DNA from 3 places in the Erwinia sp. 9145 genome. Region 3 is predicted to be linked to each of the others. Evidence: riboswitches for the same ligand, from Rfam matches in the RefSeq annotation. Region 3 holds a riboswitch; each other region holds the start of a gene.
The links. Region 3 has a riboswitch for thiamine pyrophosphate ahead of thiD (bifunctional hydroxymethylpyrimidine kinase/phosphomethylpyrimidine kinase). Riboswitches for the same ligand answer to the same signal wherever they lie in the genome.
Positions count from the first base shown of each region.

Region 1: another riboswitch for thiamine pyrophosphate. It lies ahead of thiB (thiamine ABC transporter substrate binding subunit); the one in region 3 lies ahead of thiD (bifunctional hydroxymethylpyrimidine kinase/phosphomethylpyrimidine kinase).
Region 2: another riboswitch for thiamine pyrophosphate. It lies ahead of thiC (phosphomethylpyrimidine synthase ThiC); the one in region 3 lies ahead of thiD (bifunctional hydroxymethylpyrimidine kinase/phosphomethylpyrimidine kinase).

Region 1 is NZ_JQNE01000001.1:496,876-504,087, reverse strand. It holds gene leuC (3-isopropylmalate dehydratase large subunit) at 1-525, shown strand, start outside; gene leuD (3-isopropylmalate dehydratase small subunit) at 525-1,130, shown strand; gene sgrR (HTH-type transcriptional regulator SgrR) at 1,306-2,967, shown strand; TPP riboswitch at 3,006-3,106, shown strand; gene thiB (thiamine ABC transporter substrate binding subunit) at 3,148-4,134, shown strand; gene thiP (thiamine/thiamine pyrophosphate ABC transporter permease ThiP) at 4,110-5,717, shown strand; gene thiQ (thiamine ABC transporter ATP-binding protein ThiQ) at 5,701-6,402, shown strand; gene FA91_RS02490 (DedA family protein) at 6,389-7,156, opposite strand.
Region 2 is NZ_JQNE01000001.1:26,670-33,881, forward strand. It holds gene FA91_RS00125 (thiazole synthase) at 1-40, opposite strand, end outside; gene thiS (sulfur carrier protein ThiS) at 42-242, opposite strand; gene FA91_RS00135 (HesA/MoeB/ThiF family protein) at 226-987, opposite strand; gene thiE (thiamine phosphate synthase) at 980-1,624, opposite strand; gene thiC (phosphomethylpyrimidine synthase ThiC) at 1,621-3,555, opposite strand; TPP riboswitch at 3,642-3,742, opposite strand; gene FA91_RS00150 (Rsd/AlgQ family anti-sigma factor) at 3,855-4,361, opposite strand; gene nudC (NAD(+) diphosphatase) at 4,444-5,217, shown strand; gene hemE (uroporphyrinogen decarboxylase) at 5,257-6,324, shown strand; gene nfi (deoxyribonuclease V) at 6,327-6,995, shown strand; gene FA91_RS00170 (YjaG family protein) at 7,053-7,212, shown strand, end outside.
Region 3 is NZ_JQNE01000001.1:2,421,867-2,429,078, reverse strand. It holds gene apbC (iron-sulfur cluster carrier protein ApbC) at 1-829, shown strand, start outside; gene pagP (lipid IV(A) palmitoyltransferase PagP) at 995-1,621, shown strand; gene FA91_RS11710 (GNAT family N-acetyltransferase) at 1,630-2,052, opposite strand; gene FA91_RS11705 (hypothetical protein) at 2,056-2,304, opposite strand; TPP riboswitch at 2,460-2,556, shown strand; gene thiD (bifunctional hydroxymethylpyrimidine kinase/phosphomethylpyrimidine kinase) at 2,760-3,560, shown strand; gene FA91_RS11695 (GntR family transcriptional regulator) at 3,686-4,372, opposite strand; gene FA91_RS11690 (fructuronate reductase) at 4,471-5,931, opposite strand; gene FA91_RS11685 (MFS transporter) at 5,980-7,212, opposite strand, start outside.

The DNA of each region.
Region 1 (7,212 bases), 1.9 Mb from region 3:
GGCCAGGTCATTGCCGTTAGCGACTGCATTCCCGATCCCGCTTCGTTCAGCGACCCGGTTGACCGCGCCTCGGCGGAAAAAGCACTGGCTTATATGGATCTCAGGCCCGGCATCCGCCTGACCGATGTGCGTATCGACAAGGTTTTTATCGGCTCCTGCACCAACTCGCGGATCGAAGATCTGCGGGCGGCTGCGGCGGTGGTGAAAGGTCATACCCTCGCGGCGGGCGTGCAGGCTTACGTCGTGCCCGGTTCCGGCCCGGTCAAAGCGCAGGCCGAAGCCGAAGGGCTGGACAAAATCTTTATCGAGGCGGGTTTCGAGTGGCGGCTGCCCGGCTGCTCAATGTGTCTGGCGATGAATAACGATCGTCTCAGCCCTGGCGAACGCTGCGCCTCCACCAGCAACCGCAACTTTGAAGGCCGTCAGGGCCGGGGTGGACGCACGCACCTGCTCAGCCCGGCAATGGCTGCGGCTGCGGCGGTAAACGGTCACTTTGTCGATATTCGTGAATTGAGGAAGGCATAATGGCGAAAAAATTCACCCGGCACACCGGCGTTGTGGTGCCGATGGATGCGGCCAACGTGGATACCGATGCAATCATTCCCAAACAGTTTTTGCAGATGGTCACCCGCACCGGCTTTGGCCGCAATCTCTTCTACGACTGGCGCTACAGCGATGCGGAAGGCCAGATCCCGAATCCTGACTTTGTGCTGAACAAGCCCGAATTCAGCGGCGCGAGCATTATGCTGACGCGGGAAAATTTCGGCTGCGGTTCCTCGCGTGAGCATGCGCCCTGGGCGCTGACCGACTATGGCATCCAGGCGATTATCGGCAGCGATTTCGCCGACATCTTCGCCAATAATTCATTTAACAATCAGCTTCTGCTGGTTTCATTACGCGAAGAAGAAGTCGAGTCGCTGTTCCGGATGGTGGCCGCACAGCCGGGGATCGCCTTTACTGTCGATCTGGAAAACCAGTGGGTTCTGGCCGGTGACAAACGCTACGCGTTCACTATCGACGGCTTTCGCCGCCACTGCCTGCTGAACGGCCTCGACAGCATTGGCCTGACGCTTCAGCACGAAGACGCCATCAGCGCTTACGAACAGCAGCAGCCTGCCTTCCTGCGGTAACATAAAAAAAGCCAGCGTCGTTGTGCACGCTGGCTGGTGAAGTTGCACCATACTCAGATTAACGATGTCAGAGCCCTCTTCAGAGAAGAGGTCTCCCGCTCTTTCATCTTTATCCATTATCGTCATAATAAAGGGTACAAAAAACAGTCTGCTTTCTGACAAGGATTCCCCTTTTATGTCTTCTCCGCGCATGCAGCAGCAGTTCATCCGCCTGTGGCAAAGCTGTCAGGGCCAGACGCAGGAAACCACCCTTAACGATCTGGCCGAACGGCTGAACTGTTCGCGCCGACACATGCGCAACCTGCTGAACGCAATGCAAAAAGCGGGCTGGCTGTCGTGGCAGGCTGAAGCCGGAAGAGGCAAACGCTCAACGCTTACCTTTCTCTATACCGGGCTGGCGCTTTCTCAGCAGCGCGCCGAAGATCTGCTTGAGCAGGATCGCATCGATCAGTTGGTGCAGCTGGTTGGCGATAAAAACGCCGTGCGTCAGATGCTGATTTCCCACCTTGGGCGCAGCTTTCGCGAAGGCAAACACATCCTGCGCGTACTCTATTACCGCTCCCTCCCCAACCTGCTGCCCGGCACGCCGCTGCGCCGTTCGGAAACGCATCTGGCGCGGCAGATTTTCAGCGGGCTGACGCATATAAATGAGGAAAACGGGGAAATCGAGCCGGATATCGCCCATCACTGGCAGGCGGTGACGCCGCTTCACTGGCGCTTTTTTTTGCGCCCGGCGATCCGCTTTCATCACGGCCGCGAACTGCATATGGACGACGTGATCGGCACGCTGGAACGGCAGCGTCCACAGCCGCTCTTTGCCAATATTGAGCGCGTGGCCTCTTCCGCGCCCTGGACGCTGGACGTTCATTTGCGCCAGCCCGACCGGTGGCTGCCCTGGCTGCTGGCCAGCGTCAGCGCGATGATCCTCCCGCAGGAGTGGCCCACGCTGCCCGGTTTCGCCCGCCAGCCGGTGGGAACCGGGCCGTATGCCGTGGTGCGCAATGAGCAAACCCAGCTGCGCATTCGGGCCTTTGACGACTATTTTGGCTATCGTGCGCTGATCGACGAGGTGAATATCTGGGTGCTGCCGGATATTACGGAGGAGCTGGTTTACGCTGGCGTCAGGCTGGAGGGCCTCAGCGCAGGCGAAAAATCAGAAGAGAGCCGGCTCGAAGAAGGCTGCTATTTTCTGCTGTTCGACCGTCGTTCCGAACAGGGCCGCAACGACGAGATCCGCCGCTGGGTCAGTGCGGTGTTGAATCCTATCGCGCTGCTGAACCACCTTGGCGTGGGCTATCAGCGCTACTGGTTTCCCGCCTGGGGGCTGCTGCCGCGCTGGCATCACCGGCGCGGCGTCAATGCGCCACAAAAACCCGCAGGGCTGACCACGCTGACGCTGACCTGGTATTCAGATCATATTGAGCACGTCGGTATTGCTAACGCCATTGCGCCGATGCTGGCGGCGCACGGCGTGACGCTGGTGACGCAGCAGGTGGATTACGAGCGCTGGCACCGGGGCGATGCCGCCAGCGATATCTGGCTGGGCAGCGCCAACTTTACGCTGCCGCTGGAATATTCCCTTTTCGCGCTGTTGTATGACATTCCGCTAATGCAGCACTGCATCCCGATCGACTGGCTGCGGGAGGCGCAGCGCTGGCGGGAACAGACGCTGTCGCTGGCGGAATGGTGCCAGAGCCTGCTGGCGCGCGATTTCCTGCATCCGCTGTTTCACCACTGGCTGCTGCTGGAGGGCGAACGCGGCATGCGCGGCGTGCGAATGAACACGCTGGGCTGGTTCGACTTCACCTCCGCCTGGTTTGCGCCGCCCGATGCGTAGTCGGCCTTTCGCTTCGCGCGCATACGCACTAGAATGAAGCCTTCTCAACGGGGTGCGAAAAACGTCTGTTTTCGCTGAGACTGACCCGTCGAACCTGATCCGGATAATACCGGCGTAGGGATTTGAGACTGCTCCATCTGCTCAGATCCTTTGCGACGCCCTGCAACCAAGGAACGCAAAGTGTTAAAAAAAGTTTTTCCACTGTTGATGCTCATCGCCCTGCCCGCCGCTGCCGCAAAGCCCACGCTGACGGTCTACACCTATGACTCGTTCTCCGCCGACTGGGGGCCGGGGCCAGCCATTAAAAAAGCGTTTGAAGCCGACTGTGGCTGCGAACTGAAGTACGTTGCGCTGGAAGATGGCGTTTCACTGCTCAACCGTTTACGGATGGAAGGAAAAAACAGCAAGGCCGACGTGGTGCTCGGGCTGGACAATAACCTGCTGGACGCCGCAGAGAAAACCGGTCTCTTCGCCCCGGCGCAGGTTGATGCCAGCAACACCGCCGTGCCTGGCGGCTGGCATAACGCGACCTTCGTTCCGTACGACTACGGCTGGTTTGCCTTCGTCTACGACAAAACCAGACTGCCGAATCCCCCAAAAAGCCTGAAAGAGCTGGTCGAGAGCGATCGTCCGCTCAGGGTGATTTACGAAGATCCGCGCACCAGCACGCCTGGCCTGGGGCTGCTGCTGTGGATGCAAAAGGTCTACGGCGACAAGGCCGACGGCGCGTGGCAGAAGCTGGCGAAGAAAACCGTCACCGTCACCAAAGGCTGGAGCGAAGCCTACGGGCTGTTCCTGAAGGGCGAAGGCGATATGGTTCTGAGCTATACCACTTCACCGGCTTACCATTTGATTGAAGAGAAAAAGACTCAGTACGCCGCCGCAGATTTCAGCGAGGGTCACTATCTTCAGGTTGAAGTGGCCGGGCGGTTGAAAGCCAGTCAGCAACCAGCGCTGGCGCAAAAATTCATGCAGTTTGTGCTGGATAAGCGTTTTCAGCAGACCATCCCGACCGGCAACTGGATGTATCCGGCGGTGAAAAGCGATCTGCCTGCCGGTTTTGATACGCTGACCGTTCCCGCTACCACGCTCCAGTTCACGCCGGAAGAGGTAGCCCGCCAGCGCAGCCAGTGGATTGCCGCCTGGCAACGCGCCGTCAGCCATTGATCAGGGGCCTGCTGCCCGGCAGCGTGGCGGCAGCGCTACTGACCGCCACCGCTCTGCTGGCCTTTACCGCCCTGCTCTGTCACGCGCCGGACATCGCGTGGCAGGCGCTGTGGCGTGATGACTATCTGTGGCACGTGCTGCGTTTCTCCTTCTGGCAGGCTTTTCTGTCGGCGCTGTTTTCGGTGCTGCCTGCGCTGCCGCTGGCACGGGCGCTATACCGCAGGCGCTTTCCCGGCAGGGCGCTGCTGCTGCGCCTGTGCGCAATGACGCTGGTACTGCCGGTGCTGGTCGCCGTTTTTGGCATACTCAGCGTGTACGGCAGAACCGGCTGGCTGGCTAAGCTCTGCGCGCTGCTGGGCATTGATTACACCTTTTCGCCTTATGGCCTGGCGGGCATCCTGCTGGCGCATATTTTTTTCAACCTTCCGCTTGCCGCGCGCCTGCTGCTTCAGGCGCTGGAGCAGATCCCCGGCGAGCAGCGCCAGCTGGCCGCGCAGCTGGGCCTGCGCGGCTGGCACTTTTTTTCTGTCGTTGAATGGCCGTGGCTGCGGCGGCAAATTTTCCCCGCCGGCGCGCTGATTTTTATGCTCTGCTTCGCCAGCTTCGCCACCGTTCTGTCGCTGGGCGGCGGCCCTAAAGCCACCACTCTCGAACTGGCGATCTTTCAGGCGCTCAGTTTTGATTACGATCCCGGCCGCGCGGCGCTGCTGGCAATGATCCAGATGGTCTGCTGCCTCGGTCTGGTAATGCTGAGTCAGCGATTGAGCAAGGCGATCCCGTCAGGGAGCGCGGTGGTCGGCGGCTGGCGCGACCCGCAGGATAGCCTGCGGGCGAAAATCACTGATGCCTTGCCGATCGCGCTGGCGCTGCTGTTGCTGTTGCCGCCGTTACTGGCCGTCATCGCGGACGGTCTCAGACAGGGCCTGAACGCGGTGTTCCATCAGCCCGCGCTGTGGCAGGCGACGTTGACCTCGCTGCGTATTGCGCTGGGGGCGGGCGTCGTCAGCGTCACGCTGACCATGATGCTGCTGTGGAGCAGCCGCGAGCTGCGGCTCAGGCAGCATGTCCTGCCTGGTCAACTGCTGGAACTGAGCGGCATGCTGATCCTGGCGATGCCGGGGATTGTACTGGCGACCGGCTTTTTTCTGCTGCTCAACGCCAGCGTCGGGCTGCCGCAGCGCGCGGACGGCATGGTGATATTCACTAACGCGCTGATGGCGGTGCCTTACGCAATGAAGGTGTTGGAAAACCCGATGCGCGACGTGGCGGAACGCTACGGGCGGCTCTGCCTGTCGCTGGATATTCGTGGCTGGCATCGCCTGCGTTTAATCGAAATGCGCGCGCTGAAGCGACCGCTGGCGCAGGCGCTGGCCTTTGCCTGCGTGCTCTCAATTGGCGATTTTGGCGTGGTGGCGCTTTTCGGCAACGATGCGTTTCGCACGCTTCCTTTCTATCTCTATCAACAGATTGGCGCTTACCGCAGCGCGGACGGCGCGGTCACCGCCCTGCTGCTGCTGCTGCTCTGCTTTTTACTTTTTACGCTGATTGAAAAACTACCGGGGCGCCATGCTAACGCTGACTGATCTCACCTGGCTCTATCATCACCTGCCAATGCGTTTCTCTTTTACCGTTCACCAGGGAGAAAGAGTGGCGGTGCTCGGCCCCAGCGGCGCGGGAAAAAGCACTTTGCTGAGCCTGATTGCCGGTTTTATTCACGCCGAAAGCGGCAGCCTGCGCATTAACGGCGAGGCGCACGATCGTACGCCGCCCGCGCAGCGCCCGGTATCGATGCTGTTTCAGGAAAACAATCTGTTTCCCCATCTGACGGTGGCGCAAAATATCGGTTTAGGGCTGCATCCCGGCCTGCGACTGAAACCGGCGCAAACCGCACAGCTGCACGCCATCGCTGAACGCGTCGGCCTGACGGCATACCTGTCGCGTCTGCCTGGCGAGCTTTCCGGCGGCCAGCGCCAGCGTGCCGCGCTGGCGCGTTGCCTGGTGCGGCGGCAGCCGGTGCTGTTGCTGGATGAGCCGTTCTCGGCGCTCGATCCGGCACTGCGCAACGAGATGCTGCACCTGGTCGATGAAGTGTGCAGGGAGCGCGCTATCACGCTATTGATGGTGTCACACAGTCTGGAAGACGCTGCGCGCATCGCAGAACGCAGCATTTTGATCGTCGAAGGGCGCGTTTACTGGGACGGCAGCACCGCAGCACTACTCAACGGCGAGGTGCAGGAAGCAAAAGTGCTGGGCGTTAACGTCCGATAAACACCTGCCAGAGAAGATGACGGAACAGCGGCATCATGGGATGGAACTGGATTGCTGCCAGGCTGCCGAGCGCCACCACGACCGTTAACGGCGCCAGCCAGCGCAGGCGCGCGGCAGGCAGATAAGACGTCGCCCAGTCAGACTGTTTTTTCGCACGCAGCCAGCGCCAGCACAGCCACCCGCCCAGCCAGACAAGCAGCGCCACCGCCAACAGCAGCCATGTGAACCCGTCGCTGTGGGCGTCCTTTGGGACATCGATCGCCACCCCTGCCAGTATGCCGGGCATCAGGTAAAGCGGCGGCCACAGCAGGCAGCCAATCAGATTAGGCGGAATGAATTTCTTGAGCGGTAGCTCAAGCATGCCTGCCACCAGCGGGATCAGCGGGCGCGTCGGCCCGACAAAACGACCAACAATAATCGTAAACATGCTGTGCTGATGAAGCGCATGTTCGGTCTTATTCATCAGTGCCTGATGCTTTTTAATAAACGACCAGCGGTGCAGCGGGCCTTTAAACTGCCAGCCGATAAACCAGGAGATCCAGTCTCCCGCCAGGCAACCAATGATACCGGCGCCCCAGGCCGGATAGAGCCCGACCTGACCGCTGCCAATCAGCGCGCCGAAAGAGGCCATCAGCACCGTGCCGGGCAGTAACAGCCCCACCAGCGCCAGCGATTCGAAAAAGGCGATCAGCCCGACGGCCAGTAACGACCAGGCCAGGGATTGCGTAATTAAATGTTGCAGCCAGGCTTCCATACAATCCACACTCTGCTGATTGGAGCACGGATTGTCCTGAGCCGTTAACATGCCGT
Region 2 (7,212 bases), 2.4 Mb from region 3:
GCAAACGTGACGAAAAGGTTTTATCCGCAATCCTGAGCATATTAACCTCCTGCGATGGCCTGGAAAATCACCAGTTCATCGCCCTCCTGCAAATGAAAAGAAGACCAGCGATCGCGCGGTACGATCTGCTGGTTGACGGCCAGCGCCGTGCCGATTTGCGGGTGGTGCAGCTGTTCCAGCACCCCAACCAGCGACAGCGTAGTGGGAAAGGTCATCGCCTCATCGTTAACGATGATTTTCATGCGGGCCTCCGCAAACCGGGCAGTCGGCGCTGCGTTCCAGAGTGAGTGTTCGCCAGGTCTGCTGTCTGCCGTCGAACAGGCGCAGTTTGCCCGCCAGCGCAGAAGGCTGTCCGGTAAGCATTTTCAGCGCTTCCAAGGCCTGTAAGGTGCCCATCACGCCCACGACCGGGCCGAGTACGCCAGCGGTGCGGCAGTTGCGCTGCGGCTCCGCGTCATCGGGCCACAGACAGCGGTAGCAGCCATGGCTGAAAGGCGGGCTGAGCACCAGCAGTTGGCCGCCGAAACCAACCGCGCTGGCGCTGACCAGCGGGATGCCGCTTCGCACGCAGGCCGCGTTGATGGCATGGCGCGTCGGCATGTTATCGCTGCAATCCAGCACCAGATCCACCGTTCGTACCACCTCTGCCAGGCTGGCCGCCTCCATGCGCTGCTCCAGCGCCACGCAGGCGATGTGAGGATTCAGTGCGCTGAGCCGTTTTTTTGCCAGCGCCGCTTTTGACGTGCCGCTGTCGGCAGTGCGAAACAGGATCTGCCGCTGGAGGTTACTGATGTGCACGCGATCGTCATCGGCCAGCAGGAGCGTGCCGACGCCAGCCGCAGCCAGATAGAGCGCGGCGGGCGAACCCAAACCGCCGAGGCCCACCAGCAGCACGCTGGCGCGCTGTAATTTCTGCTGACCTTCAGGGCCAAACTCCTCCAGCAGCAGCTGACGGCTGTAGCGCAGGAAATCGTTGTCGCTAAGCATCCGCTTCATCTCCCGCGCCGACCAGCGCCAGCAGCTGCGCCGTGGCGACCCGCCAGTCTTCGGCCTGCGTTATGGCGCTGACGACCGCAATGCTGCCCACGCCGGTCGCCAGCACCGCCGGCGCACGGGCAAGCGTGATGCCGCCAATGGCCACGGTAGAGACATTCTTCAGGCGCGAAACGTGGCGCTGAAGCGCCTCCAGGCCCTGCGGCGCCGAGGGCATCTGTTTGGTCTGCGTCGGGAAAATATGGCCGAGTGCGATATAGGAAGGCTTTATCGCCAGCGCGCGCTCCAGTTCGCTGTCGTCATGCGTGGAGAGTCCCAGCCGCAGGCCGGCACGATGAATGGCGTCGCGATCGGCGACATCCAGATCCTCCTGGCCCAGATGAACGCCATAAGCCTGATGCGCAATTGCCAGCCGCCAGTAGTCATTGATAAACAGCCGTGCCTGATAGCGCCTACCCAGCGCAACCGCGTCGGCGACCTCCTGTTCAACGTCGGCTTCCGGCCTGTCTTTGATGCGCAACTGGAGTGTGCGCACGCCCGCCTCCAGCAGCCGCGCGATCCACGTTACCGAATCCACCACCGGGTAAAGTCCCAGCCGCGATGCCGTGGCAGGAAAGGGGGCGCGGCTCATATTTTCTCTCCTGTCGGCAGCGTATCCGCCGGGTGATAAAGCTCGCCGCCGTGATGGCGAAAGGCTTTCGACATTTCCGCCATGCCAATCTCAATGGGCCTGGCCTGCGCCTCCTGCTGCGCCGCGTAGTCACGCACTTCCTGGGTAATCTTCATTGAGCAGAATTTCGGGCCGCACATTGAGCAGAAATGAGCGACCTTGCCGGACTCCTGCGGCAGCGTTTCGTCGTGGTAAGCGCGCGCGGTTTCAGGATCGAGCGAGAGATTAAACTGATCTTCCCAGCGGAATTCGAAACGGGCTTTCGACATGGCGTTATCACGGATCTGCGCGCCGGGGTGTCCTTTCGCCAGATCGGCGGCGTGCGCGGCGATCTTGTAGGTGATCAGTCCCTGTTTCACGTCGTCTTTATTGGGCAGACCCAGGTGCTCTTTCGGCGTCACGTAGCACAGCATCGCGCAGCCGAACCAGCCAATCATCGCGGCGCCGATACCGGAGGTAAAGTGATCGTAGCCGGGAGCGATATCGGTAGTCAGCGGGCCGAGCGTGTAGAAGGGCGCTTCATGGCAGTGTTCGAGCTGTTCGGTCATGTTGCGGCGGATCATCTGCATCGGCACGTGACCGGGCCCTTCGATCATCACCTGCACATCATATTCCCAGGCAATTTTTGTCAGTTCGCCCAGCGTGCGCAGCTCAGCGAACTGCGCGTCGTCGTTTGCATCCTGAATCGAGCCAGGCCGCAGGCCGTCGCCGAGGGAGAGCGAAACGTCGTAGGCGGCGCAAATTTCGCAGATATCGCGGAAGCGTTCGTAGAGGAAACTCTCTTGATGGTGCGAGAGGCACCATTTCGCCATAATGGAGCCGCCGCGCGACACGATGCCGGTCAGGCGTTTGGCGGTCATTGGCACATAGCGCAGCAGCACGCCAGCGTGGATGGTGAAGTAATCGACGCCCTGTTCGGCCTGTTCAAGCAGCGTGTCGCGGAACACCTCCCAGTTGAGATCCTCCGCAATGCCGTTAACCTTTTCCAGCGCCTGATAAATGGGCACCGTGCCGATCGGCACCGGGCTGTTGCGCAGGATCCACTCGCGCGTTTCGTGGATATTGCGGCCGGTGGAGAGATCCATCACCGTGTCAGCGCCCCAGCGTGCCGACCACACCAGTTTTTCAACCTCCTCTTCAATAGAAGAACTCACCGCCGAATTACCGATATTCGCATTGATTTTGACCAGAAAATTGCGGCCGATAATCATCGGTTCGGATTCAGGGTGATTGATGTTTGCCGGAATGATCGCGCGACCTGCCGCGACCTCCTGGCGTACAAATTCCGGCGTGATATTTTCCGGCAGATGCGCGCCAAAGCTGTGGCCCGGATGCTGCTGGCGCAGCACCTCACCGCGAATGCGCTCGCGGCCCATGTTTTCGCGCAGCGCGATAAATTCCATTTCCGGGGTGACGATCCCCTGGCGCGCATAGTGGAGCTGCGTCACGCAGCGGCCCGGCTGCGCGCGACGGGGAAGCGGCAGGTTGTCGAATCGCAGTTCATCCAGCGTCTGATCTGCCAGGCGCTCGCGCGTGTACGCAGAGCTGCGCTGCGCAATAGCGTGCGTGTCATTGCGCGCAATAATCCACCCTTCACGGTGCTTCGTCAGTCCGGCATGCACATCGATTATGGCGTGCGGATCGCCGTACGGCCCGGCGGTATCATAAACCGGCACCGGCTCGTTCTCTTCATACTGCGGATTGTCTTTGCTGCCGCCGGTCATGGTGGGACTGAGCTGGATTTCACGCATCGGCACGCGAATGTCATCACGTGATCCCGTCAGCCAGATGCGTTTTGAATTGGGAAAAGCGGTGCCCTGGAGGGAGTCGATAAACTGTTGGGCTTCGGCGCGCTGCTCGCGACGGCCGGATTTTTTCTTAATGGTAGACATAGCTCGTTCCTTAATGATCAGGGAATGTCGCTTGTCTGGAGTTCGGAGGAGTAAGCGTGGGGCGCGAAAAAGATACACGCCTTCACAGAAGGTCTACTCTTGTTCCCTTCGCAGGTTCTAACCTGATCAGGTTCCGCGGATCCCGAATTAACGGTCTCAGCCCCGAGGGGCACTCCGACAAGAAGAATCTGGGTTTCCCAAACGGAAAGGCCAGACGGGCGATGCTTAACAAGCATCTGTTACATCTTATTGCCCCTTAAGCATAAAGGGGCATTACGCAAACTACAACTGCGTATTTTTCAGGCAGGGCGCGCTACGGCTTCGTCATTCGCCGCGCTGGCCTTGCCTTGAGGCTTCCCCACGGCTAAACGGATAAATTTATCCTCCAGCGAGAAGCGCATTTCCAGCATTTCACCGATTAACGAGAGCGCGTTCTGAAATTCCTGGCTGTTATCATGATCGATAGCGGTTTCCAGCCACGTGTCGTAAATCGCCATGATCTGCTCGGTATTGGCCTGAAGCGAGGGATAGATGCGTCCGGCTACCGCCAGCTGTTTGGTGCCTTCCATCTCTTCGATAAAGCGTTCGTAGATGGTAAAGTGGCCGACTGACAGATAGTCAACCAGGTTCTGGCAGAAGGTATCAAGCGCGTTTTCATCTATTCCGCTTAACGATCCCTTGTTAGGCTTGATGCCAACCACTTCATACCAGGCGACCAGCAGTTGCTTACGCGACAGCAGGTAAAAATCGACAAGGTCGCTGCTTCCGCCAACACGTGCGGTTAAATTTTCAAGCTGGTTAAGCATAAATGCTCCGAAAATAGTGTGTTATAAGCCTGATCCCAATCCAGTAACGCACAAAGTCGGTAAAGCTGAGGGCGAGCAATGTATGGAACGTGAGATTTCAAGCGTAGACGCTGGCTGGTGGGTTGTCAGCCATGAACATAAACTGTGGCTACCAAAAGGTCAATTACCGTTTGGCCGCGCCGGGACATTCGATCTGAATGGATCGACAGGATCACAAATAGGTGAATGGCAGGGTGATGCCGTCTGGCTTGTCCGTGAAAACCGCGCGCAAGAGATGGGATCGCTGCGCCAGCTTCTCGATCGGGAGCCCGGCCTGTTTCAGCTTGCCGGGCGCGGCCTGCAACTGGCTGAATTTTATCGATCGCATAAGTGGTGCGGGTACTGCGGCCACGAAATGCACACCAGCCGCACCGAATGGGCCTGCCTGTGCGGACACTGCCGTCAGCGCTACTATCCGCAAATTGCGCCCTGCATTATCGTGGCGATCCGACGCGGCGATGAGATCCTGCTGGCGCAGCATACCCGGCATCGCAACGGCATCTATACCGTGCTGGCCGGCTTCGTCGAAGTGGGTGAAACGCTGGAGCAGACGGTGGCGCGTGAGGTGATGGAGGAGAGCGGCATCAAAGTGAAAAACCTGCGTTACGTCTCTTCGCAGCCCTGGCCTTTCCCGCAGTCGCTGATGGTGGCATTTATGGCCGATTACGAGAGCGGCGACATCGTTATTGATCCGAAAGAGCTGCTGGACGCGGGCTGGTATCGTTTTGACGCGCTGCCGCAGCTGCCGCCTGTCGGCACCGTCGCGCGTCGGCTCATCGAAGACACCGTGGCGCTGTGCCGCGCCGACGCGGAATGAATGCTATACTAGGCGGCTGAATAAAAGAGAGTTTTTACCATGAATCAACTGAAGAACGATCGCTATTTGCGCGCCCTGCTACGCCAGCCTGTCGATACCACGCCCGTATGGATGATGCGCCAGGCCGGGCGCTATCTGCCTGAATATAAAGCAACGCGCGCCGTGGCTGGCGACTTTATGTCGCTGTGCAAAAATGCCGAACTGGCCTGCGAAGTGACGCTTCAGCCGCTGCGCCGCTACCCGCTGGATGCGGCGATCCTCTTCTCTGATATTTTAACCATTCCCGACGCGATGGGGCTGGGGTTGTGGTTCGAAGCTGGCGAAGGGCCGCGCTTCGCTTCTCCCATTACCTGTCGCGCCGATGTGGAGAAACTGCCGGTGCCCGATCCGGAGCAGGAGTTGGGCTACGTGATGAACGCGGTGCGCACCATCCGTAAAAACCTCAACGGAGACGTGCCGCTGATCGGTTTCTCCGGCAGCCCGTGGACGCTGGCGACCTATATGGTTGAAGGCGGCAGCAGCAAAGCCTTTACGAAGCTGAAGAAGATGATGTATGCCGAGCCGGAAACGCTGCATCTGATGCTCGATAAACTGGCGGAGAGCGTCACGCTCTATCTCAACGCGCAGATCCGCGCCGGGGCGCAATCGGTGATGATTTTTGATACCTGGGGCGGCGTGCTCACCGGACGTGACTATCGGGAGTTTTCGCTTTACTACATGCACAAAATTGTTGATGGGCTGCTACATGAAAACGAAGGCAGGCGCGTACCGGTTACGTTGTTTACCAAAGGCGGCGGTCAATGGCTGGAGGCGATGGCTGAAACCGGCTGCGACGCGCTGGGGCTCGACTGGACGACCGACATTGCCGAAGCGCGCCGCCGCGTAGGCGATAAAGTGGCGCTTCAGGGCAACATGGATCCCTCCTTACTCTATGCGCCGCCCGCGCGTATTGAGCAGGAAGTCGCCGGTATTCTTGACGGTTTTGGCAACGGCACCGGCCACGTTTTCAACCTCGGACACGGTATACATCAGGATGTGCCGCCAGAGCACGCAGGCGCTTTTGTCGAAGCGGTACACCGTCTTTCCCGCCCTTACCATCAGGAGTAAACATGGATATTGCGGCACTGCGGCAGGAACAATTGACGCGCGCAAAAGAAGTGCGCACCGACGATGATTTTGACGTTCTGCCGCCACGCTACATCGGCGGCGCTGATGTTGGCTTTGAGCAGGGCGGCGAGGTCACCCGTGCCGCCATGATCGTTCTTGAATACCCGTCGCTAAAGCTGGTTGAGCATCGCGTGGCGCGCATTGCCACCACCATGCCCTATATCCCCGGTTTCCTCTCGTTTCGCGAATATCCCGCGCTGCTGGCAGCGTGGCAGCAGCTTGAACAGCAGCCGGACCTGCTGTTTGTGGACGGACAGGGCATCGCGCATCCGCGTCGTCTGGGCGTTGCCAGCCACTTTGGCCTGCTGGTGGACGTGCCGACCATTGGCGTGGCGAAGCGCCGCCTGTGCGGCAAATTTGAGCCGCTCGATGAGGAGCCCGGCGCAAAACAGCCGCTGCTTGATAAAGGCGAGCAGATTGGCTGGGTATTGCGCAGCAAGCGACGCTGCAACCCGCTGTTTATTTCGCCGGGGCATCGCGTCAGCAACGACACCGCGCTGACGTGGGTGGAAACCTGTCTGAAAGGCTATCGCCTGCCGGAGCCGACGCGCTGGGCGGATGCGGTGGCGTCACAGCGCACCGCTTTTATTCGCTGGCAGGAGCAGGTGTGACCCTCGGGCTTTTCAGTTACACTGCACGCCGTGCATTTTAGTTAATGAGATATCACTATGTTACGTAATCCCATTCATCTGCGGCTGGAAAAGCTGGAAAGCTGGCAGCATGTGACTTTTATGGCCTGCCTTTGCGAGCGCATGTACCCCAACTATTGGGCTTTCTGCCAGCAAACCGGCTTCGGCGACGGACTGCTCTATCGCCGCCTGCTTGATT
Region 3 (7,212 bases):
GAAGCGCGTAAAAAATCAGCCCGGCGTAAACGGCGTAAAAAACATCATCGCAGTCAGTTCAGGCAAAGGCGGCGTAGGAAAATCCAGCACAGCTGTGAATCTTGCGCTGGCGCTGGTGGCTGAAGGCGCGAAGGTCGGCCTGCTGGATGCGGATATCTATGGCCCTTCGATCCCGGACATGCTCGGTACGCGGAGTGAGCGCCCGAGTTCGCCGGACGGCACGCACATGGCACCGATTATGTCGCACGGCCTGGCGACCAACTCTATCGGCTATCTGGTGACCGATGATAACGCCATGGTCTGGCGCGGCCCGATGGCCAGCAAAGCGCTGATGCAGCTGCTTAACGAAACGCTGTGGCCGGACCTGGACTATCTGGTGTTGGATATGCCGCCGGGCACCGGCGATATCCAGCTCACGCTGTCGCAGAACGTACCGGTCACCGGCGCGCTGGTGGTGACCACGCCGCAGGACATTGCGCTGGTTGACGCCCGCAAAGGCATCGTAATGTTTGAAAAGGTCAGCGTGCCGGTGCTGGGGATTGTAGAGAACATGAGCATGCATATTTGCAGCAACTGTGGACATCACGAACCGATTTTCGGCAGCGGCGGGGCAGTGAAACTTGCTCAGCAATATAATACGCGTCTGCTGGGGCAGCTTCCGTTACACATTACCGTACGGGAAGATCTGGACGACGGGCAGCCGACGGTGGTGCGTCGCCCGGAGAGCGAGTTTACTCAGCTTTACCGCGATCTGGCAGGTGCGGTCGCCGCGCAGATCTACTGGCAGGGTGAGGTGATCCCGGACGATATCTCCTTCCGCGCGCTTTAGTATGAAAAACGGGATCGTTGATCGTTCCCGTCTTCAGGCCGCCCAATCGCGGCGGCCAGCTTCCTTTTTTATCCTCTGCCTGCGCTGACCACCGTGTCGTTCATTGAATATTTATACTTCGGTCCTTATTATCAGCCGCTTTAAAATATCCGGGGATACATATTCATGACAGCGGCAAGATTGAGGCGTTTTGCGCCGCACATCCTCCATGAGAAGAGGGTAAGAGATGCGCAGCGTGGTTTCGCGCTTTCAATTGCGCTTCTGATCAGCGGGACATTTTCTGCGCATTCAGCCACCGTTTCACAAAAGATTAAAAACAGTTGGAATACGTTCAGCGATAACGTTGCGCAAACCTGGCAACAGTCTGACGGCGGCGACATCTACCTGCCGGCGATCACCTGGCATAACCGCTGGACTTACGATGACGAACATATCGAAAAATATAACGAGCGCCCCTGGGGAGCCGGTGGCGGCGTTTCGCGCTACGACCAGAAAGGTAACTGGCATGGTCTCTATCTGATGGCGTTTAAAGACTCTTTCAACAAGTGGGAGCCCTTTGGTGGTTACGGCTGGGTGGCCACCTGGCGGCCGTTAGCGGATGACAAATTTCACTGGGGAGCAGGCTATACCGCCGGTTTTACCGCGCGCGATAACTGGAAATACATTCCTGTGTCCGCTGTACTGCCGCTGGCAGCGGTGGGATACGGCAATCTGGATTTGCAAATGACCTATATTCCGGGCACTTACAATAATGGAAACGTCTTTTTCGCCTGGCTGAAATATCACTTTTAAACCGGGAGTTAACGCACAAAGTGCATCAGCCAGTACGCGCCGTGTTCGGCTTCGCCATCGGAAACAATCTCCCAACCGTGGCGCTGATAGAACGCGGTCGCGGCCTCATTGGCTTTGAGGCACTTCAGCGCGCCCGTTGAGGTAAATTTTTCCTGCACTGCATTCAGCAGCGCGCTGCCAACGCCCTGGCGCTGACAGTCAGGATCGATAAACAGGCTGTGCAGAAAATTATCATTAGGCAGCACGGCGGCAAAGCCAAGACGGCGGCCGTCCTGCTCGGCCACCCAGACCCGCTCCCCCAGCGTCACCCGGTCAAAGTCTTCCAGCCGCCAGTCGCTGTCATCGAGCCAGCGCCAGTTCGCTTTGCGCGAGGCCAGAAAAAGCGTGCGCAGAAAAGGGCGGTCGTCTTCGGTAAAGCGGCGAATGTGCATCGTTTATCCCACCAGCATGACGTAGCGCTCACCATCAATGCCGGTGCCGCGATAGTCATAATCGATCTTACCGGCTTCAAATAGCTGATCCAGTAAGGCAAAGTTATCCGGCGGCGTCACGTTGCAACGGTGATTCAGCGTGCTATCACGAATCGAAAATGTGCGATCGCCGCGGGCGATCTGTTCCAGATAGTGCAGCATGCGTAGCGCGGCCAGGCTGATGCCGTACTGTTCGTTAAGAGGTCTTATCATCGTTTCTTCCATCGGCTTCGCTTTCGGCCTGATGCTGAACAGGGTAGCGGATTGGCAGAGGATAGTAAAAATTAGCAGCAGGCGACGGTGCAGTGCTGTACAACGCGTTCTGCAATCTGCTTTACTGTCTGGCGAGCAGACCAGTAGTCTGTTTACCACCTGACTCGGGGTGCCCTTCCACGCGAAGGCTGAGAAATACCCGTTGAACCTGAACTGGATAATGCCAGCGTAGGGAAGTCAGATGCCTGAGCGCATCGCCTTCTTGATCGCCGGTTGGGAGTATGTATGATCCAACCTCACACCGTTCTTGCGGCTGACGCCGCCGCCTCTCTCGCGCAGTATCATCAACGTTCCCTGACCCGTGACGTAATGCAGACCTTTACCGACAACCGGTTACTAACATCTTACGCTTTCTCTCTGGCATTCCTCTGCACGCTGCGCATGGAGGTAACGCGATGAAACGTATCAATGCATTGACCATCGCCGGAACCGATCCCAGCGGCGGCGCGGGCATTCAGGCGGATCTGAAAACGTTTTCCGCGCTCGGCGCCTATGGCGCCAGCGTGGTAACGGCACTGGTGGCGCAAAATACCCACGGCGTACAGGCAGTGCATCATATCGATGCCGAATTCGTGGCGGCGCAGCTCGCCTCGGTGCTGGATGACGTGCGTATCGACAGCATTAAAATCGGCATGCTGGCGGAGAGCGGCATCGTTGAAACGGTGGCAGCAAGCCTCGAAAGCGCGGCGGTGCCGTGGATCGTGCTGGATACGGTGATGCTGGCAAAAAGCGGCGATGCGTTACTTTCTCCGCGCGCCGTGGCGACGCTGCGTGACACGCTGTTGCCGATGGTTTCACTGATTACGCCAAATCTGCCTGAAGCCGCCACGCTGCTGGGCTGTTCACCGGCACAGAATGAAAAGGAGATGCGTCAACAGGGCAACGCGCTGCTCCGGCTGGGCTGCCAGGCGGTGCTGATGAAGGGCGGCCACCTGAGCGATGCAGAAAGCCCCGACTGGCTGTTTACGCATGACAGGGAGCAGCGTTTCAGCGCGCCGCGCGTGCCGACAAATAACACCCACGGCACCGGCTGTACGCTCTCTGCGGCGCTGGCGGCGCTGCGTCCCCGCCACAGCGACTGGGAATCGACGGTGCAGGAGGCAAAAACCTGGCTACAGGGCGCGCTGACGCAGGCGGATTCGCTGGAAGTCGGCAGCGGCATCGGCCCGGTTCACCATTTCTGGCAATGGTGGTAGCGACACTTTTTCAGCCGGGAACGCTCTGCAAAATAGAGTCAGCGGTTTGCATCATGCGTGAGGCTGATAGCCAAAGTCGCCACCGTTGTCTGACGGTCGCTGACCTGCTTCTCACCGGGAGCAGGTCAGGACTGCTCAAACCATTCGCTGTTTTGCTCGGCAATAGGGGTAATGGAGAAAATCATCTCCTGAAGATGGCGCCGCAGTGCCTGTTCAGCCGCATCGGCATCTCTGGCGAGCAGCGCATGATAAATCTCTTCATGCTGCTGAATCAGACTCTCCGGCGGAGAAACTTTACTCAGGGTCAAAAAGCGCACCCGATCCATTGCCGCTTTAATGTTCTCCACCGTCTCCCACGCCAGTTCGCAGTTGATGCTTTGCGCAATCAGCCGATGGTAGTCGTCATCCAGCAGCAGAAAAGCCTGACTGTCGTGACGCGATGCGGCCATTCGCTGAAGCTGAAGATTATGCTCGAGGCTGGCAAGCGAGTCTGCGCCTGCCTCCAGCGCAGCGCGACGTATTACCGCCACCTCGACGGCTTCGCGTATAAAACGGCCATCCGCCACGCGCTGCGCGGAGATCTTACGCACAAAGGTGCCACGCTGCGGCAGCACCTGCACCAGTCCGGCTTCCGCCAGCTTGATAAAGGCTTCTCTCACCGGCTGGCGCGATACGCTGAACCGTGAGGAAACCTCTTTTTCTGACAGCAGCGAGCCGGGCGGAATAGCGCAGGTCACAATATCCTGTCGCAGGAAGCGATAAATCTGCTGATTTACCGGCTCGGTAGCGGTAATAACATAGGCAATCGACATTGGGCGATATCCGTATAGCGGATGGCCTGAGCCAGCCGCACAATGCATAAAAGCCTCAGTCTAAACAGCGCGCTGGCTGCGCGCCAGCGCTTATTGACTCAGGCAGCCGATAGCGCCTGTTTCACCGTTTCTTTTGCGCCAAGCGTGGTGAGTTGCTGATAAAAATCATTAACGCGGGCGACAAATTTACCCTCGGTGGGCAAGTCTTCACCAAATATTGCATTCACTGCCAGCAAACCCGCCACGCGTGATTGATTTGACGACGTCTCAGCAACGATCTGCGCCAGCCTGTCACGCATAGGATCGTTAATCTCAATCGGTTCACCGCGTTCGTCCACGCCGCTGACGTATCGCATCCAGCCCGCCACGCCCAGTGCCAGCAGCGTAAAGTCAGAGCCGTTTCGCAGATGCCAGCGGATGCTGTCCAGCCAGCGCTGCGGCAGCTTTTGCGAGCCATCATTGGCGATTTGCGCGGTGCGATGCTTAATGGCGCGATTTTCATAGCGGGCGATCAGCGAATCGGCATAGGCTGCCAAATCAACATCGGGCGTATGCAGCGTGGGTGCCTGCTCAGCCATCATCAGCTTACGCGCCGCCGTGCGAAAATGGGTGTCGGCCATACAATCGCTGATGTGCTGGTAACCAGCAAGATTGCCAAGGTAGGCGAGAAAAGAGTGGCTGCCGTTCAACATGCGCAGCTTCATCTCTTCATACGGCAGCACGTCGCTGACCAACTCCGCACCGGCTTTTTCCCACGCGGGGCGGCCGCTGACAAAGTTGTCCTCAATTACCCACTGAAAAAAAGGCTCGCAGGCCACGCCAACCGGATCGTTGCAGCCCAGTCTGTCACGCAGCACCGCGTGCGTTTCCCCGGTCATGGCCGGGACGATGCGGTCCACCATCGTGGAAGGGAAGGTGACATTTTCACCGATCCAGTCGGCCAGATCTGTATCCTGTTGCTTTGCCAGAGCGATCACCACGTTGCGGGTCACATGACCATTTTCCGGCATGTTATCGCAGGACATGACGCTAAACGGCGGCAGCCCGCGCTCCCGACGACGACGCAGCGCGGCGACGATCAAACCCGGCAGGGAATCAGGGGCATCGGGGTGGGCAATATCATGCGCGATAGCGGGATGTGTCAGGTTCAGTCTGCCGCTCGACGGCTCATGGCAGTAGGCTTTTTCCGTGACGGTCATGGAAACGATGGCGATATCCGGCTGGCTCATCGCGTCAATCACCGCATCAATGCCGTCTGAGCGTCCATGCAGGGCGGCGGTGATCACGCCAACAACGCGGAGTAATATCTGCTCATCGGCCATTTCCGCCACGGAATAACAGTAGTTCTGCTGCTTCAGTGCCTGAATCAGTTCGCCGCTGTTGAGATTGACTTCGCAGTAGCCCCAGTCGCTCTGATGCGCGCTGGCCAGTTTATCAGTGCAGAGTGCCTGATGAGCGCGATGAAAAGCGCCGAAACCGATGTGCACCATGCGAGTGCGCAGTTTGCTGCGGTCATAATCGGGACGAATAATGTTACCGGGGTATTCAGATGAGAGCATAGTGTGTCCTTTCTCAGCCAGGGCGCGGACTGCCGCGCCCTGTGATGTTCAAACTGAAACCGCTTTGTTTTGCGTTTTCGGATTTTTAATAACAAACAGCACCAGCAGCGCGCCCAGCGCGGCAACAACACCCGCCAGTACAAAGGCGCTGTCAAACTTGCCGGTATGATGCACGATGTAGCCGGTCACGATGGGGCCGACAATACCTGAAACACTGCCGATCAGATGAATAAAACCGCTGATGCCGCCAACGCGGCTTTTGTGTACTACGTCCTGAATAATAGCCCAGTAAATTGCGCCGGTGATATAGAGGAAGAAGATGGACACCGACATTAAAATCACCGCTGGATAGACACCTTTTACCGATCCCGCCAGCGCGACGCATATCGCCGCCGCCAGCAGCGAGGTCACCAGCACGATTTTGCGCGACAGCAGCAGTTTGCCGGTAATGTTGAATATTTTGTCTGAAATCCAGCCGCCCAGCGCCAGACCGACGAAACCGACGATCCAGGGGATCATGGTCGTCATACTCATCGATTTAATATCAAGGTTATGCGCCTGTACCAGATAGGCCGGGAACCAGCTCAGGAAAAAGAACAGGATGTAGTTGTAACAGAAGAAGGCGAAAGCGGTCACCAGGATGATCGGCTGACGCAGGTAGTAGCCAAGTCCATGTGCGGCATGGGACAGTTCTTCCTCAGGGCTGGTCTGCTCTTCTTTCAATGATGCAATCAGCGTGCGCTCTTCTTCGCTGACGCGACGGCTTTTCAGTGGATTATCCGACGCGATAAAGAACCAAATCACCATCCAGACGATACCGATTGCGCAGATGATCACAAACGCCGGACGCCAGCCGAAGGCGAGGGCGAGGTAACCTATAATCGGACCGGCAACGGCGCCGCCCAGCGGTGAACCGGCACTGAGGAAGCCCATTGCGGTAGCCGCCTGTTTTTTCGGGAACCAACCGTTGATGGCTTTGTTTGCCGAGGCGCAGATCGGCCCTTCCGCCATGCCGAACATTACGCGGAGGATCAACATCGACCAGAAACCGGTAGCCAGCGCGGTAAAGCCGCACATCAGCGACCACATGCCCACCGCGACACCCATGACGATGGTCGGGCCGAATTTGTCCGTTGCCAGGCCACCGATAAAGTTAAACAGCGCATAGCCGAAGAAGAAACTACCGAAGATCAGACCGAACTGTTCGGCGTTAAGCATTAAATCTTTCTCGATCATCGGTACGGTCAGCGACAGCGCGACGCGATCGAGATAGTTGATCAT